DNA from 2 places in the Streptomyces sp. NPDC088554 genome. Region 1 is predicted to be linked to the other one. Evidence: riboswitches for the same ligand, from Rfam matches in the RefSeq annotation. Region 1 holds a riboswitch; the other holds the start of a gene.

The links. Region 1 has a riboswitch for thiamine pyrophosphate ahead of ACIP8W_RS01660 (thiamine ABC transporter substrate binding subunit). Riboswitches for the same ligand answer to the same signal wherever they lie in the genome.
Region 2: another riboswitch for thiamine pyrophosphate. It lies ahead of thiC (phosphomethylpyrimidine synthase ThiC); the one in region 1 lies ahead of ACIP8W_RS01660 (thiamine ABC transporter substrate binding subunit).

The regions. Positions count from the first base shown of each region.
Region 1 is NZ_JBIVMF010000001.1:399,175-407,036, reverse strand. It holds gene ACIP8W_RS01685 (LOG family protein) at 1-692, shown strand, start outside; partial or broken gene ACIP8W_RS01680 (glycosyltransferase) at 735-1,265, opposite strand; gene ACIP8W_RS01675 (hypothetical protein) at 1,307-1,498, shown strand; gene ACIP8W_RS01670 (ABC transporter ATP-binding protein) at 1,752-2,855, opposite strand; gene ACIP8W_RS01665 (ABC transporter permease) at 2,855-4,468, opposite strand; gene ACIP8W_RS01660 (thiamine ABC transporter substrate binding subunit) at 4,552-5,661, opposite strand; TPP riboswitch at 5,745-5,869, opposite strand; gene rlmN (23S rRNA (adenine(2503)-C(2))-methyltransferase RlmN) at 5,959-7,065, opposite strand; gene ACIP8W_RS01650 (hypothetical protein) at 7,548-7,862, opposite strand, start outside.
Region 2 is NZ_JBIVMF010000038.1:39,273-47,134, reverse strand. It holds gene ACIP8W_RS29440 (aldo/keto reductase) at 1-239, opposite strand, end outside; gene ACIP8W_RS29435 (JmjC domain-containing protein) at 173-1,366, opposite strand; gene ACIP8W_RS29430 (hypothetical protein) at 1,439-1,609, opposite strand; gene ACIP8W_RS29425 (ATP-binding protein) at 1,792-2,274, opposite strand; gene ACIP8W_RS29420 (DUF5919 domain-containing protein) at 2,449-3,210, shown strand; gene ACIP8W_RS29415 (NUDIX hydrolase) at 3,197-3,664, shown strand; gene thiC (phosphomethylpyrimidine synthase ThiC) at 3,754-5,577, opposite strand; TPP riboswitch at 5,570-5,714, opposite strand; gene ACIP8W_RS29405 (YibE/F family protein) at 5,785-7,185, shown strand; gene ACIP8W_RS29400 (SsgA family sporulation/cell division regulator) at 7,271-7,705, opposite strand; gene ACIP8W_RS29395 (IclR family transcriptional regulator) at 7,808-7,862, opposite strand, start outside.

The DNA.
Region 1 (7,862 bases):
ACGCCCTGGACGAACTCGTCGTCGGCGCGCGGATCGTGGGCGTCATGGGCGGACACGCGATGGAGCGCGGCACCCCCGCGTACGCGGGCGCGGCGCGGCTGGGCCGCGCCCTGACCCGTACCGGACTGACCGTCGCCACCGGCGGCGGGCCGGGGGCGATGGAGGCCGCGAACCTCGGCGCGTACGCCGCGGCCCATCCGGACGGGATGCTGGACGAGGCGCTGGACGTCCTCGCCGGGGCGCCCTCCTTCACCCCTTCCGTCTCCGCCTGGGCGCTCACCGCCTTCGACGTACGGAGCCGCTGGCCCAAGGGCGACGACTCGATCGCCATCCCCACCTGGTTCTACGGCCACGAGCCGCCGAACGCCTTCGCGTCGCACATCGCCAAGTACTTCGCCAACGCGACCCGGGAGGACGGGCTGCTGGCCCGCTCCAACTCCGGGGTGATCTTCCTGCCCGGCGCGGCGGGCACGGTCCAGGAGATCTTCGACAACGCGACCCCGAACTACTACGGATCGCGCGGCGAACCCACCCCGATGGTCCTGGTCGACCGCGCGCACTGGACGGAACGGCTGCCGGCCTGGCCGCTGCTGCGGGCACTGGCGAAGGAGCGGCGGATGGAGTCCCGGATCGCGCTCGTCGACAGCGTGGACGAGGCTCCGGCGGCGCTCGCCCGGCTGACCGCGTCCTGATCGCGGCGGCGCCCCGGTCCCCGGAAACCACCGGAATCGCCCTCACCGCAGCAGCGCGGCCAGTCGTTCGTACGACCGGTCCCAGTCCCATTCCGTACGCACCCATGCGCGCCCCTTCCTCCCCATCCCGCGTGCTCCTTCGCGGTCTTCCAGCAGCTGGACCAGCCGGTCCGCGATGTCCGCCGGGCGGCGGCCGTCCACGACATGTCCCGTCTCCCCGTCGCGCACGGCGTCGGGCGCCCCTCCCGAGTCCCCCACCAGGACCGGCAGCCCGGCGGCCGCCGCCTCGATCGGCCCGCGTGTGCTCGCCCCGAGGCAGGTCAGGGCGTCGACGCCCGCGCCGATCCGGCGCAGCAGCCCGCGTGCACCGGGTGTGCGTGCCCACCACACCTCGTGGCCGTGCGTGGTGGCGACCATCCGCCGTATCCCGGCCTCCTGCCGCAGCCGTCCCGCCATCAGCCCGAGCGGCGCCGCCGCGCCGAACCAGACGGTGCCGCAGCCGTACCGGCCGGCGAGTTCCACCGCGCGGCCGGTGGCCCGGGGCGTCGGCAGCAGCGTGGAGGCGCGGTCGCGCGTACGACGGTTTCTACACCGAGACCCTCGTCCTGACCGCGGTGATCCTGGGCGCGGTCAGCGCCGGGGACGCCGTACGCGCCCGTGAGGAGACGCGACGCGAGCGGGACTCGGCGCAGCGGCTGCTGTTCGCGAAGATGCGCCTGCGGCACCGGGCGCAGGCGGTGATCCTGGCGTACGAACTCGGTCTGGTACGGGCGGGGGAGCCACCCGCCCCGGGCGATGACCTGTGAGGTCTCGACGCCGTCGCCGCCGCTCGGCAGGGGATCAGGCCGCGCTCGACCCGCGCCGAGGTCGCGGACCACTTCCGGGAGCCGGCCGAGGGCCAGACGCCCGATCCGGCGGGGACGGCGGTCGACGCGGTCAGCGCGGACGGCACGCGGGCGCTGGTCAGCGGGTGGCTCGCCGGGACCGTACGGGCGACGGGCCGGAGGTTCGTATCGCCCTTCGCGATGCGGCCGGCGTCGAGAACGGGCTGATCACCGGCTACCGCGTCCGGGAGGACGGCTTCGCCGCCGCCTGTACGGGCCGAGCCGGCCGCCCGTCGCCCGCCAGGACCACCACGTCCTCGACGGCGAAGGTCACCCCGACCGTCGCGCCCTCGTCCGGGGCGTCGCGCAGCCCGCACTCGGCCTCCAGGACGGGCCCGCTGTCCGGCCGCAGCAGCAGCGCCACCCGGCTGCCCCGGAACGTACGCGCCTCGACCGTGCAGCGCAGCCCCTCGGCGGGGTCCGTCAGCCGCACCCCGGCGGGCCGTACGAGTACGGTGTGCTCGCCCCCGGCCGAGCCCGCGGGCACCGGGAGCCGGCCCCAGACGGTGTCGGCGAACCCGTCGGCCCCTCCTTGCACGGTTGCCGCCACGACGTTGTCGAAGCCGAGGAAGCGCGCCACGAACGCGGAGGCGGGGCGCTGCCAGACCTCCAGCGGGGTGCCGGTCTGGGCGATCCGGCCGTCGCGCATCACCACGACCCGGTCGGCGAGCGCGAACGCCTCGCCCTGGTCGTGGGTGACGGCGAGCACGGTCGTACCGAGCCGTCCGAACAGGCCGCGCAGCTCGACGACGAGCCGTTCGCGCAGGCCCCGGTCGAGCTGGCCGAGGGGCTCGTCCAGCATCAGCAGCCGGGGCCGGGGGGCGAGGGCGCGCGCCAGGGCGACGCGCTGCTGCTCGCCGCCGGAGAGCGCGGCGATGGCGCGCGGCTCGGCGCCCGGCAGCCCGACGAGGTCGAGCAGCTCCGCCACCCGGCGCGCGCGCTCCTCGCGCGGCAGGCCTCGCATCCGCAGCCCGAAGGCGACGTTGCCGCCCACGTCGTGCTGCGGGAAGAGCTGGTGGTCCTGGAACATCAGCCCGACCCCGCGCCGGTGGACCGGTGTCCCCGACTGGTCGGCGCCGTCGAGCAGCACCCGGCCGCCGGCCGGTTCCAGCAGCCCGGCGACGACCCGCAGGAGCGTCGACTTGCCGCTGCCGCTGGGCCCCAGCACACAGACGATCTCGTGCTCGGCGATCTCCAGGTCCACCGCGTCGAGCGCGGTGCGCGCGGCCTCGCGGTTCCCGAAGCGCACGGTCACGTCCGACAGGGTCAGCAGGGCCATCAGAATTCTCCGGAACGGTCGGTACGGATACGTTCGAGCGCCAGCAGCGACACCGCGCACACCACCATCAGGACCGTGGCCAGGGCCATCGCCTGCCCGTAGTTGAGTTCACCGGGCCGCCCCAGCAACCGGGCCACGGCCACCGGCAGCGTCGGCCGGTCCGGGCGCGCGATGAAGACCGTCGCACCGAACTCGCCGAGCGAGACGGCGAACGCGAACCCGGCCGCCACCAGCACCGCCCGGCGCACCAGCGGCAGATCCACCTCCCGCCAGACCCGCAGCGGCGACGCCCCGAGGACCGCGGCGGCCTCGCGCAGCCGCCCGTCGACCGCGCGCAGGACGGGCAGCATGGTCCGTACGACGAAGGGGACGCCCACCAGCGCCTGCGCGAGCGGTACGAGGATCCAGGAGGCCCGCAGATCCAGCGGCGGCCGGTCGAGGGTGATCAGGAAGCCGAAGCCGACGGTGACGGCGGAGACGCCCAGCGGCAGCATCAGCAGCGCGTCGAAGCCCCGCACGAGCCGGCCCGCCCGCCGGGCCAGCGCGGCGGCTGCCAGCCCGCCCACGACCAGGGCGATGCCGGTCGCGGCCAGCGCGTACCACAGCGAGTTCCCGACCGCCTCCAGCGGCGGCACCAGAAACGTTCCCCCACTGGCCTCGACCGATCCGAGCGCCCGGTAGAAACCGAACCCGTACCCGCCGGGCCCGTCGAGGGAGCGCTCGACCAGCACCCCCAGCGGCAGCACGATCAGCAGGATCACGGTGGTGAGAACCCCGCCCAGCAGCGCCCACTGCCCGGCGCCGCGCGGTCTGCTCGCGGTCCGCCCGGGATCCACCAGCCGCAGCGCGGTCTCCCGTTTCCGTACGGTCCACGCGTGCACCGCCAGGATCCCGCCGACGGCCACGAACTGGATCAGGGTCAGCACGGCGGCGGTCGGCAGGTCCAGCAGCTGCGCGGTCTGCCGGTAGATCTCCACCTCCAGGGTGGAGTAGCCGGGTCCGCCGAGGATCTGTACGACGCCGAAGGAGGTGAAGGTGAACAGGAACACCATCAGCGCCGCCGCCGCCACGGCGGGCGCGAGCGCGGGCAGCGTCACCCGCCACCAGGCCGTGAACCGTCCCGCGCCGAGCACCCGCGCGGCCTGCTCCTGGCGCGGGTCGAGCTGTGCCCAGAGGCCGCCCACGGTACGTACGACCACCGCGTAGTTGAAGAAGACATGGGCGAGGAGGATCGCCCAGACAGTGGTGTCGAGCCGTACGCCCCCCAGCTCGTCCAGCAGTCCGCCGCGCCCGAGCAGCGCCAGGAACGCCGTACCGACGACAACGGTCGGCAGGACGAACGGCACGGTGACCACCGCGCGCAGCAGCTGCTTCCCGGGGAAGTCCAGGCGCGCGAAGACATAGGCGCCGGGCAGCGCCACCAGCAGGGTCAGCGCGGTGGAGGCGAGCGCCTGCCAGCCGGTGAACCACAGCACGTCGAGGATGTCCCGGCGGCCCAGGACATCGGCGATCCGGCCGAGCTGCCAGCCGCCGCCGGTCTTCAGCCCGCGCCCGACGATCGCGGCCACCGGGTAGGCGAAGAAGACCGCGAAGAAGGCGACGGGCCCGGCCATGAGGGCGAGCCGCAGCGCGGTGGCGCGCACGGCCCGCCCCTTCATGGACTTCCCCGTGGGCTTCCTCGGGGGCTTCTGCCGTGCTACTTCACTACGAGTGAGGACCACGACTGGATCCACTGCTCACGGTTGGCGGCGATCTTCGCCGGGGCGACGGTTTCCGGCTTGTCGACGGTCGCGCCGAACTCCGTGAACAGCTTCGGCAGCGCGACATCCTTGACCACGGGGTTCACGAACATGCTGAGCGGCATGTCCGCCTGGAACTTCCCGCTGATCAGGAAGTCCAGCAGGGCCTTGCCCCCGGCCTCGTTCTTCGCACCCTTGAGCAGCCCGGCGAACTCGGTCTGCCGGAAGCAGGTGCCGGTGGCGACCCCGGTCGGGGCGGTCTTCGGCCGCGGCTCGGCGTACAGCACCTCGGCCGGCGGGCTGGAGGCGTACGAGACGACGAGGGGCCGGTTCCCCTTGGCCTTCCTGCCGCCCGCGGAGCCCGAGAAGGACTCGTTGTACGCCTGCTCCCAGCCGTCGACGACCTGGACGCCGTTGGCCTTCAGCTTCTTCCAGTAGTCCTGCCAGCCGTCGTCGCCGTACCGCGCGACGGTGCCGAGGAGGAAGCCGAGACCGGGCGACGAGGTGGCGGCGTTCTCGGTGACCAGCAGGTTCTTGTAGGCGGGCTTGACCAGATCGTCGAAGGACTGCGGCGGCGCCAACTTTCTGTCCGCGAAATACTTCTTGTCGTAGTTGATGCAGATATCCCCGGTGTCGATCGGGGTGACCCGGTACTCACCCTTGTCGGGCCGCGCCGCCGTGTCGACCCGCCCGAGCCCCTTCGCCTCGTACGGCGTGAAGATGCCGTTGCCGAGGGCCCGGGAGAGCAGCGTGTTGTCGACGCCGAAGAAAACGTCGCCCTGCGGGGACCCCTTGGTCAGGATCTCCTTGTTGAGGGCCTCGCCCGCGTCCCCGCTCTTCAGCACCCTGACCGTGTAGCCGGTCTCCTTGGTGAACTCCTTGAGCACGGCGGGCGAAGCGTTGAACGAGTCATGGCTGACGAGGGTGACGGTCTTGGACGGGGTCCCTCCGTCGGCCTTCCCCCCGTCGTCGCCACCGCAGGCGGCGAGGAGGGAGACCCCGAGCGCGGCGGCCAGAGCGGCGGCCGCGGCCCTTCCGACTCCGGCGGTGGTGCTGGTGATACTCACTGGTTTTCCTCCTGGGATATCCAGGAGAAGACGCGGCCCTGCCCGGACTCCGGACGGACCGGAACCCGGGCAGGGCGCAACAGCTTGAGTGGTGTCCGAACTTCCTACCCAGAATGACCTGGGCAAGGTTCAGAGGGTCTGCGACCGTTGTCCGCTCTCACGGACCATGCCGCACTCTCAGCGCTGTGGCGCTCCCCTGTCGGAAATTACGATGTATTCAGGTATCGAAAAATTGAAAATGCGATGTTTCAGGAAATCTAACGGTTTCCGGCCAAGATTACCCCGGCGATTCCGCTGCTAGCGCTCCGAAGCCGCCAGCTGCCCGCACGCTCCGTCGATCTCCTGGCCACGGGTGTCCCGTACGGTCACGGGCACCCCGTGCGCGGCGATCGCCTCGACGAACTTCTTCTCGTCCTCGGGGCGCGACGCCGTCCACTTCGAGCCCGGCGTGGGGTTGAGCGGGATCAGGTTGACATGCACCCGCTTCCCCTTCAGTAGCCGGCCCAGCCGGTCGCCGCGCCATGCCTGGTCGTTGATGTCCCTGATCAGGGCGTACTCGATGGAGATCCGGCGGCCGGACTTCTCCGCGTACTCCCAGGCGGCGTCCAGTACCTCCCGGACGTTCCAGCGCGTATTGACCGGGACGAGGGTGTCGCGCAGCTCGTCGTCGGGCGCGTGCAGCGAGACCGCGAGACGGCACTTGAAGCCCTCGTCCGCGAACCGCAGCATCGCCGGGACCAGACCGACCGTCGAAACGGTGATCCCCCGCTGCGAGAGCCCGAGCCCGTCCGGCTCCGGGTCGGTCAGCCGACGGATCGCCCCGACCACCCGCTTGTAGTTGGCGAGGGGCTCACCCATCCCCATGAACACGATGTTCGACAGCCGCGAGGCCCCACCGGGAACCTCCCCGTCACGCAGCGCGCGCATCCCGTCGACGATCTGGTGCACGATCTCCGCGGTCGAGAGATTCCGGTCGAGCCCCGCCTGCCCGGTCGCACAGAACGGACAGTTCATCCCGCACCCGGCCTGGGACGAGATGCACATCGTGACCCTGTCCGGGTAGCGCATCAGCACGGACTCGACGAGCGTGCCGTCGTGCAGCCGCCAGAGCGTCTTGCGGGTGGCGTCGTCGTCGCACGAGATGTGCCGTACCACCGACATCAGATCGGGCAGCAGCTCGGTCGCGAGCCTCTGACGCGCGGCGGCCGGAATGTCCGTCCACTGCTCGGGGTCGTGTGCGTACCGCGCGAAGTAGTGCTGCGACAGCTGCTTGGCACGGAACGCCTTCTCCCCGATCGCGACAACAGCCTCGCGGCGCTCGTCGGGTGTGAGGTCGGCGAGATGCCTCGGGGGCTTCTTGGCTCCGCGGGGCGCGACGAAAGTGAGTTCTCCGGGTACAGGCATGGTCCCCCCAGTGTCGCAGACGGGGCGTGGTGACCAGCCTGACCGCGGACCCACCCCCTCGGAGGCCCGGGGAGGGACGGCGGGGCGGGCTCCCACCCGCACGCCGGCGAGGCAGATGGGCGGCCTCTCCCCCGCTCCGTACCCGCCGAAACGACGGTACGGACGGAGCCCCATGAGCTTTCCCGCACACGCCGGCGTAGCGGGTCGTGGAGATGTTCGGCCGAAACACCTCATGCCCCCGTTCGAGGCACGCGGCAGTGCGCCCGCCGGCAGCGGGGACCTCGTTACGGTCGTTACGAGGTCCCCCTGCGTGGTCGACGGCTGGGCCCTGTCCAGTGCTCCAGCCATGAGCCTGGCGTGGAGGGGCACCCGATGACGGGTCGACGCCCCGGGACAGACCCGGGATACAGACCCGGGATATGGATTCATCGGACCGGGAAACCGGTGTCATCGGCGCAGAGCCCATCGCGCGTGGGACGCTGTCAGATGAGGTCGTCCCGCAAGTTGAGGCAGCCGCCGAGTACGGCCCGGTGCGATCCGTCGGCGACGTCCACGTGGCCCGTGAAGAAGACCAGTTGGTGGCTCTCGTACTTGTCGGTGACGTCCTCGAAGGTGAACGTAACGGGCACGCTGCGCTCGAACACGGGCTTGTGGAGGCGGAGGTCCACCGACGTGATCAGGAAACGCCGCCGCGCCTCCTCCCAGGACATCCTGGGGATGTGCGACAACGCTTCGTGATGGCCGTTGTAGTAGGAGAACAAACACGCGCTCAACGCGTGGTACTCGGCGATCTGGTA
Region 2 (7,862 bases), on a different contig from region 1:
CGGAGTCGAGCAGGGTCAAGGCTGTGTCCGTCCTCGAAGTACCCGACCTTGGTGGAGATCGACAACTTCGGGAGCAGGTCGGCGGCGCCCGCCGCGAGGGTGCTGTGGGATCGGTGTCCGAGGTAGTTCGAGGCGGTGTCGAGTGCGGTGACGCCGAGGTCCAGGGCGCTGGTCAGGAGGTCGCGTCGGTGACGAGACCGGTGTAGCCCGAGGACAACTCGTCGGTCAGCGGTGCGCACAGCTCCTCCTTGATCAGGATCTCGGCAACCTCGTGGATCTCGGTCCCGGCGACGGCCGCGGCCTGGTCGAGCTGGACCGGGCGGCCGCTGAGCAGCAGCCGCAAGGCGGGCAGGGCCTTGGCGGCGAAGGTCAGCTTCTTCCCGGCCGCCCACACGTCCACGATGTCCCCGTGCTCCGCGATCCGGGGCGGGAAGTGGGCCGTGCACACCGCGCCGTGGAGCGGACCGAAGATGCCGAGGTAGGGCACGTGGCGCCCGGGAGTGGTCTGCTGACTGTGGGCGGCGAGGAAGTCCGCCGGTCCGCGCTGGCCGACGAGGCGGGTGGCGGCTTCCACGAGCGCGCCACTACCGGAACCGGAACGGTCGAGGTCGAGGCGGAAGACCTCCTGTTCACGGCACCAGTCGCCCAGCCAGGCCACCCAGGAGGCACCAGTGCGCTTGGTGATGCCGAAGGTGACGTGGAGGCTGTGACCGGCCCCGCTCCCGGTACGGGTGGCCTGGTGCCAGTGGCCGCGCGGGATGTGCATGACGTCGCCGGCCTGGAGCGTGCCGTTGAAGATCACGGTGTCGCTCGGGGTGTTGTTGGGGTCGGCATCCCGGTACATGGGCGCCGTGCGCGAGGTGCCTCGCACCTCCCAGTCCTTCTCCCCGGAGAGCTGGACGACGATCACGTCATGGTCGTCCCAGTGCAGCGGGAAGCCGGCGGCGTCGTTGGTGGTGAGGTACGCGTTCACCTGCACCCGCTCGTGCGCCCACCACTGCAAGGCGCGGCAGGTGACCTCCATGGTGGGGTCGAAGACGTTGACCTGGTCCATGATCAGCGTCGCGCCCTGCCGGAGCAGGTCGCCGAGGCGGTGCATGTTGGCCATCGGGATGGACTGTCCGCGCGGGCTGACGGTGTCGGTGAAGTACACGGCCGGGTGGACTTCCTCGCCCTTCTGGAAGGCCCGGAACTGAGGCCGGTTGAGGCTGCGTCGCATCGCGACGTCGAGCAACTTGTTGGGAGTGAGGATGCGCGACAGCAGCGCGTCGTCCTCGATCCGGCCGAGGGCGAAGCTGTTGCCGATCGGCTCGCAGCTGTCCCAGCCCAGGGCTGTCTCGATGGCGGTGACCAGACGGTGTTCCACTACGTACCTCCATGGGAGCGTGCGGGAAACGGGGCGGGAGCTGTGAAGCCCCGCCCCTGGGATGACCGGGTCCTACGCGACGTCGGTCAGGTTGCCGTCACCGCCGGGCCACGGCGAGTCGCCGGACGATCCGGCGTTGTCGGAGCGGAGGCTGTCGTACCGGTCCTGGACGGCGGTCAACTCCTCGACCGCGACCAGCAGCCCGCTCGTCTCCGGCGCCGGCTTCTTCGTGGTGTTCTCCACGTGGTGCTCCTTCCTTCATGGCTTCCGCCCACCTCTGGGCGGAAGGTCTGAGGTGAATCGCCCTGTGCTTCGGGCACTTGGGTGTGGAGCTGTGACGGCGCCGACCGTGGGGGTTGAAGCGGTCGGCGCCGCCGATCCGCCCGGCCGCGATTCCCTAGCCTGGCCAGGCGGAGCTTGAGGGGTCAGACGATCTGCGCGACGGGATCCGGCCGGGCCTGTGCGGCATGGACGAGCACGGCGAGTCGCGCGTCTCCCGTCAGCAATTGGTCGGCCGCGATCTCGAACCAGACGACCTTCCCGGCCCCTGCGGGATGCCACCCCCACGAGTGCGACAGCCCCGCGACCAGGATCAGACCCCGGCCGCCGGTCACGGTGTCCTGCGCCGAGTCCGGATTCGGGAGCCGGAGGCTGGTGTCCACGACCTCCACCCGCAAATGGATGCCTGTCCAACGCAGCGTCACCTTGCAGCGAGCCTTCGTGTGCTCCATGGCGTTCGCCAACAGCTCGCTCGTGCACAACTCGACATCGCGCAATGCGTCGTCCGACAGCGGCACGCGCCAGAACCGCGCGATCTCGACCACCAGCCGACGGGCCGACGGAACAGCCAACGGGTCCGGCTCAACGTCCCACTCCTGCGGGACCGGAAATGACGCAGCGTCAGGCATGGGAGAGCCCCCTTTCGAGCGCGTTGGCATGATCGGTGATCCCGAAGAGCTGAAGCCCTGTCACGATCTGATGCTCTCGCCGCATGCCAGGGCGTTCCTACCGCGTTTGCGGGACGTTTGGGACGCTTCATCGATACGGTTCGTCCCGTCCCCTACGGGCCAAAGAGGTGAACTATGAATCACGCTCTCCGCCGTGCGATGGCGAATGCCAAGATGACCGAAGCGCAGCTCGCAGAGGCATGCGACGTCGATGGCAAGACCGTCAGCCGATGGATCGCCAACCCCACCCGTATCCCCCACGCCCGACATCGATGGGCGGCCTGCGAGGCGCTGGGAGAGGAGGAAGCCACCTTGTGGCCAACCGCCGTCCGTTCGGCACTCAAGACGGGACCAGACCGCGAGGTCATCCAGGTGTTCCCGTATCGATCAGCCGCACCCTCCGCGCTCTGGCGGTCGCTCATCACCAAGGCGCAGCGTGAGCTGACGTTCGCCGGATACACCAACTACTTCCTGTGGTTGGAACAGGCGAACCTGGCCGGCGCGCTCCGCCGGAAGGCCCGGACCGGTTGCCGGATCCGGTTCCTCATCGGCGATCCGGACAGTCCTGTCACCCGGGCTCGCGAGGCCGAGGAAGGCGTCCCGCTCACCCTGTCCACCCGTATCGCCGTAACGCTGAGCGAGCTGCAACGGCTGCGGGACGTCGGGGACATCGAGGGGCGGTTCGAGACCGGGCACGTCAACCTGTCCGTCTTCCGGTTCGATGACGAGATGATCGTGACGCCGATCCTCGCCCGCAGGGTCGGCCATGACTCGCCGATGATGCACCTGAGGCGAGCGCAGGACGACGGCATGTTCGATCAGTTCGCCGATCACGTCGAAGAACTCTGGAGTCGCGGGCGCAACATCTGGGAGGGAGCGCAACATGGCCAGGCGTGACTACGAGGACGACCCGAACGCACCGAAGCCCAACAGCCTCGTTCCAGCCGCCTCAGTGGTCGTCGTGGACGAGTCAGGCCACATCCTGCTCCAGCGGCGTACGGACAACGGGATGTGGGCGCTGCCCGGCGGAAAGATGGAGCTGGGCGAATCACTCGCGGGGTGCGGCATCCGGGAGACCTTCGAAGAGACCGGCATCCACGTGGAGATCACGGGCATTGTGGGGACCTACACCAACCCCGGCCACGTCTTCGCCTACGACGACGGCGAAGTGCGCCAGGAGTTCTCCATCTGCCTGCTCGCTCGGCCGACGAGCGGAGAACTGCGAGTGTCCGACGAGTCGTTCGAGGTGGCCTGGTTCAAGCCGGATGACGTGGACGGCCTGGCCATGGTCCCGAGCATCCGCAAGCGGATCGACGACTGGCGGTCCGGACGGGGCCCGGCCATCCGGTAGTCGGATGCCGGGCCCTGCCAAGCCCAGTGAGCCGTGTGTGGCTGAGCCCTCCCCCGAGGACCGAGGAAGGGCTCAGCCACGCGCAGGCGTCAGTCCGCCATCGGCAGGTAGACCTTGTTGCCCTGGGCCTTGAACTCCTCGGACATCGCCTTCATGCCCTGCACAGCGGCCTCGTCGTACTCCGGCGAAGCCTCGCCGCCGCCGAACTTCTCATTGATGGATTTACTGATCTTCATCGAGCAGAACTTCGGACCGCACATCGAGCAGAAGTGCGCCGTCTTGGCCGGCTCCGCCGGGAGCGTCTCGTCATGGAACTCCCGGGCCGTGTCCGGGTCGAGCGCCAGATTGAACTGGTCCTCCCAGCGGAACTCGAACCGGGCGTCGGACATCGCGTCGTCCCACTCCTGCGCCCCCGGATGTCCCTTGGCGAGATCCGCCGCATGAGCCGCGATCTTGTACGTGATGACCCCCGTCTTCACGTCATCCCGGTTCGGCAGCCCCAGGTGCTCCTTCGGCGTCACGTAACAGAGCATCGCCGTCCCCCACCACGCGATCATCGCCGCGCCGATACCGGAGGTGATGTGGTCGTACGCCGGAGCCACATCGGTCGTCAGCGGGCCGAGCGTGTAGAACGGGGCTTCCTCGCAGATCTCCTGCTGAAGGTCGATGTTCTCCTTGATCTTGTGCATCGGGACATGGCCAGGGCCCTCGATCATCGTCTGCACCCCCAGCCGCTTGGCCGTCGAGTTCAGCTCGCCCAGCGTGCGCAACTCCGCGAACTGCGCCTCGTCGTTGGCGTCCGCGATGGAACCCGGCCGCAGACCGTCGCCCAGGGAGTACGTCACGTCGTAGGCCGCGAGGATCTCGCACAGCTCCTCGAAGTTCTCGTACAGGAACGACTCCTTGTGGTGCGCGAGACACCAGGCGGCCATGATCGATCCGCCGCGCGAGACGATGCCCGTCTTGCGACGGGCCGTCAGCGACACGTACCGCAGCAGTACGCCCGCGTGCACCGTCATGTAGTCGACGCCCTGCTCGGCCTGTTCGATCACCGTGTCCCGATAAATTTCCCAGGTCAGCTCCTCGGCCTTGCCGTCGACCTTTTCGAGCGCCTGATAGAGCGGCACAGTACCGATGGGCACGGGGGAGTTGCGCAGCACCCACTCCCGGGTGGTGTGGATATTGCGGCCGGTGGAGAGGTCCATGACCGTGTCCGCGCCCCAGCGGGTCGCCCAGGTCATCTTCTCCACCTCCGCCTCGATGGAGGAGGTGACCGCGGAGTTGCCGATGTTGGCGTTGACCTTCACCAGGAACCGCTTCCCGATGATCATCGGTTCGGTCTCCGGGTGATTGACGTTCGCCGGCAGTACGGCACGCCCGGCCGCGATCTCCTCGCGTACGACCTCCGGGGGCACGTTCTCGCGGATCGCGACGTACTCCATCTCCGGGGTGATCTCCCCTCGGCGGGCATACGCGAGCTGTGTCACCGGCTGCCCGCCCCTGGACCGCCGCGGCCTGCGCGGACGGCCGGGGAACACCGCGTCGAGGCCCCGCAGATCAGTCGCTCCGCTCCGGAGCAGCCCCCCGCGCGGCGAGGTGTGCTTGAGCCCGTCGTCCTCGGGGCGGACGGGCCTGCCCTCGTACTCCTCGGTGTCGCCGCGCGTGATGATCCAGCTCTCCCGCAGGGGCGCGAGGCCCCGGCGTACCTCGGTGTCGACAGCGGGGTCGGTGTACGGCCCCGACGTGTCGTACAGCGTCACATCCGCGCCCGTGGTGAGGTGCACCCTGCGGACCGGCACCTGGAGATCCGGACGGGAACCCCGGACATATCCCTTGTGCCAGCCGATGGACCTTACGGTCCCGTCCGGATTCCCCGAATCCGAGGCAGGCGTGCGTGTGTCCTGAACGGTCATGAGACCTACTCCCTACGCCGGCATTACCCGGTAACAGGTTCAGCGGTCGGCGCAGCTCAGGCGTCCGGGGAAAAGTCCCGGGACCCCTCGTTCAGCGCCCTCTCAGCCCGGTGCTCCGAGCTCCCGCGTGTGCAAAGGTGCCCCCACGCTAGCGTCATTTCCGGCGTGCTGAACAGAGGGCCCCACCCTTCTTGCGATGATCGGTCGGTGACCTCATCCCAGCAGACTCACGAACCGCACGGCCACTCGCACAGCCACGGCCCCGCCGCACCCGTCTCCCGACACCTCCGCAAGGTGATCGCGGCGGTTCTGATCCCGTTCGCGACCGCGGTGGTCATCGGGCTCGCCGTGCTCTGGCCGGGCGGCGCTCCGGCGCACGAACGCACGGGGGTCGGCTTCGACCGGCAGACCGAGCAGGGCCGGGTGGTGCAGATCGAGCGGGTCGACTGCAAGGACGTGAACGCCTCGCAGATCCCGTCCTCCGGCACCTCGACGCCCCAGGGACGCGAGGCGGCGCGGGGGGAGACCGGGGAGTGCAAGAAGGCGACGGTCGAGGTGACTTCCGGCAAGGAGAAGGGCCGGACCTTCGTCGAGGTCGTCCAGCCGGACGCACCACGGCAGTTTCACGTGAAACAGGGCGTCGTGGTGGCATACGCACCCGACGCGCCCCGTGATCTCCAATACTCGGTGACCGATGTGGACCGCAAGTTCCCCATGGCGCTGCTGGCCGGCATCTTCGCGCTCGCGGTGATCGCGGTGGGACGGATGCGTGGTGTCATGGCGCTGGTCGCGCTCGTCGTCTCGTTCGCCATTCTGACGCTGTTCATCCTGCCCGCGATCCTTCAGGGCTCGAACCCGCTGATCGTGGCGGTGGTCGGGGCCAGCGCGATCATGTTGATCGCCCTCTACGCCTGCCACGGTCTGACGGCCCGCACCTCGGTCGCGGTCCTCGGCACGCTGATCTCCCTGCTGCTGATCGGCCTGCTGGGATCGCTCTTCATCGGCTGGGCGAGCCTGACGGGCAACACGGACGACAACACCGGGCTGATCCACGGCCTCTACCCCGAGATCGATATGAGCGGTCTGCTGCTGGCGGGCGTCATCATCGGATCGCTCGGTGTCCTCGACGATGTGACGGTCACACAGACCTCGGCGGTCTGGGAGCTGCGCCAGGCGGATCCGACGATGGGGCCCCGCGCGCTCTACCGGGCGGGCATCCGAATCGGTCGGGACCACATCGCCTCGGTCGTCAACACGCTCGTGCTCGCCTACGCGGGTGCGGCGCTGCCGCTGCTGCTGCTCTTCTCGATCGCGCAGTCGAGCGTGGGCTCGGTCGCCAACAGCGAGCTGGTGGCGGAGGAGATCGTACGGACCCTGGTGGGTTCGATCGGTCTGGTCGCGTCGGTCCCGGTGACCACCGCGCTGGCGGCCCTGGTGGTCTCGGCCGACCGGCAGACCCCTGGGAACACGGCTCAGCCGACCCCCACGGGCTCCGGACCGGACACAGACGGTCCGGCACCCGCGGGGCGGGAGGAGACCCTCTCCACACCGGTGCCGAGCATCTCGGCACGCACGCTCGGCGGCCGGGGCCGCCGCCGCAAGAAGTAGCCGTACGGTCCCGGAGGGGGCCGGGAGGCCCGAGGCCGTACCACCCGCTGTCGGTACGGCCTCGAAACCACCCGGACGGCCCCGTTCAGCCTGCGTTCTCCTCGGCAAGGATGCGTCCGAGCGCATCCTCCAGATTGCCCTCGAAATCGCTGAGCGTCCGCTCCTGACCGAGCGGCACCAGTCGGTCCGTACGGTCGAGGAAGGCGACCAGCGGTGCGGCGCTGACCCTGAACAGCGCGTGGTCTTCGCCCACTTGAAGCCTCATATGAACATCGGAGAGATCCTCCGGTGTGGTCGGGGAGATATGCACATCACCGTCTCCACTGGGTGTATTGATGCCGTCGAGCAGTAGCTCGCGGCCGAAAGTCCAGGTGACAGGGGCGTCTCCGGGCAGATGAAAAGTCATCCGCACCGCGTAGGGATCCCTCATCTCGTAGTGGAGTTCCACCGGGATACGGAACGAGAGCTCCTCGGAGACGAGGAAGCTCATCAGGACCTCGGCCTGGACCGACTCGCGCATCGTGTACTCCGGAGTAGATGAAGCAGTGGCTGGGAATGATCCCCGTTGACCCTCTTGACGCAATCGTCCTGTAAGCGCTAGCAGATCACAAGGAGTAATTTTTCAGATACTGATAGAGAAGTCGAGTGCACTCAGCAACGATCTACTCTCTCTGCGT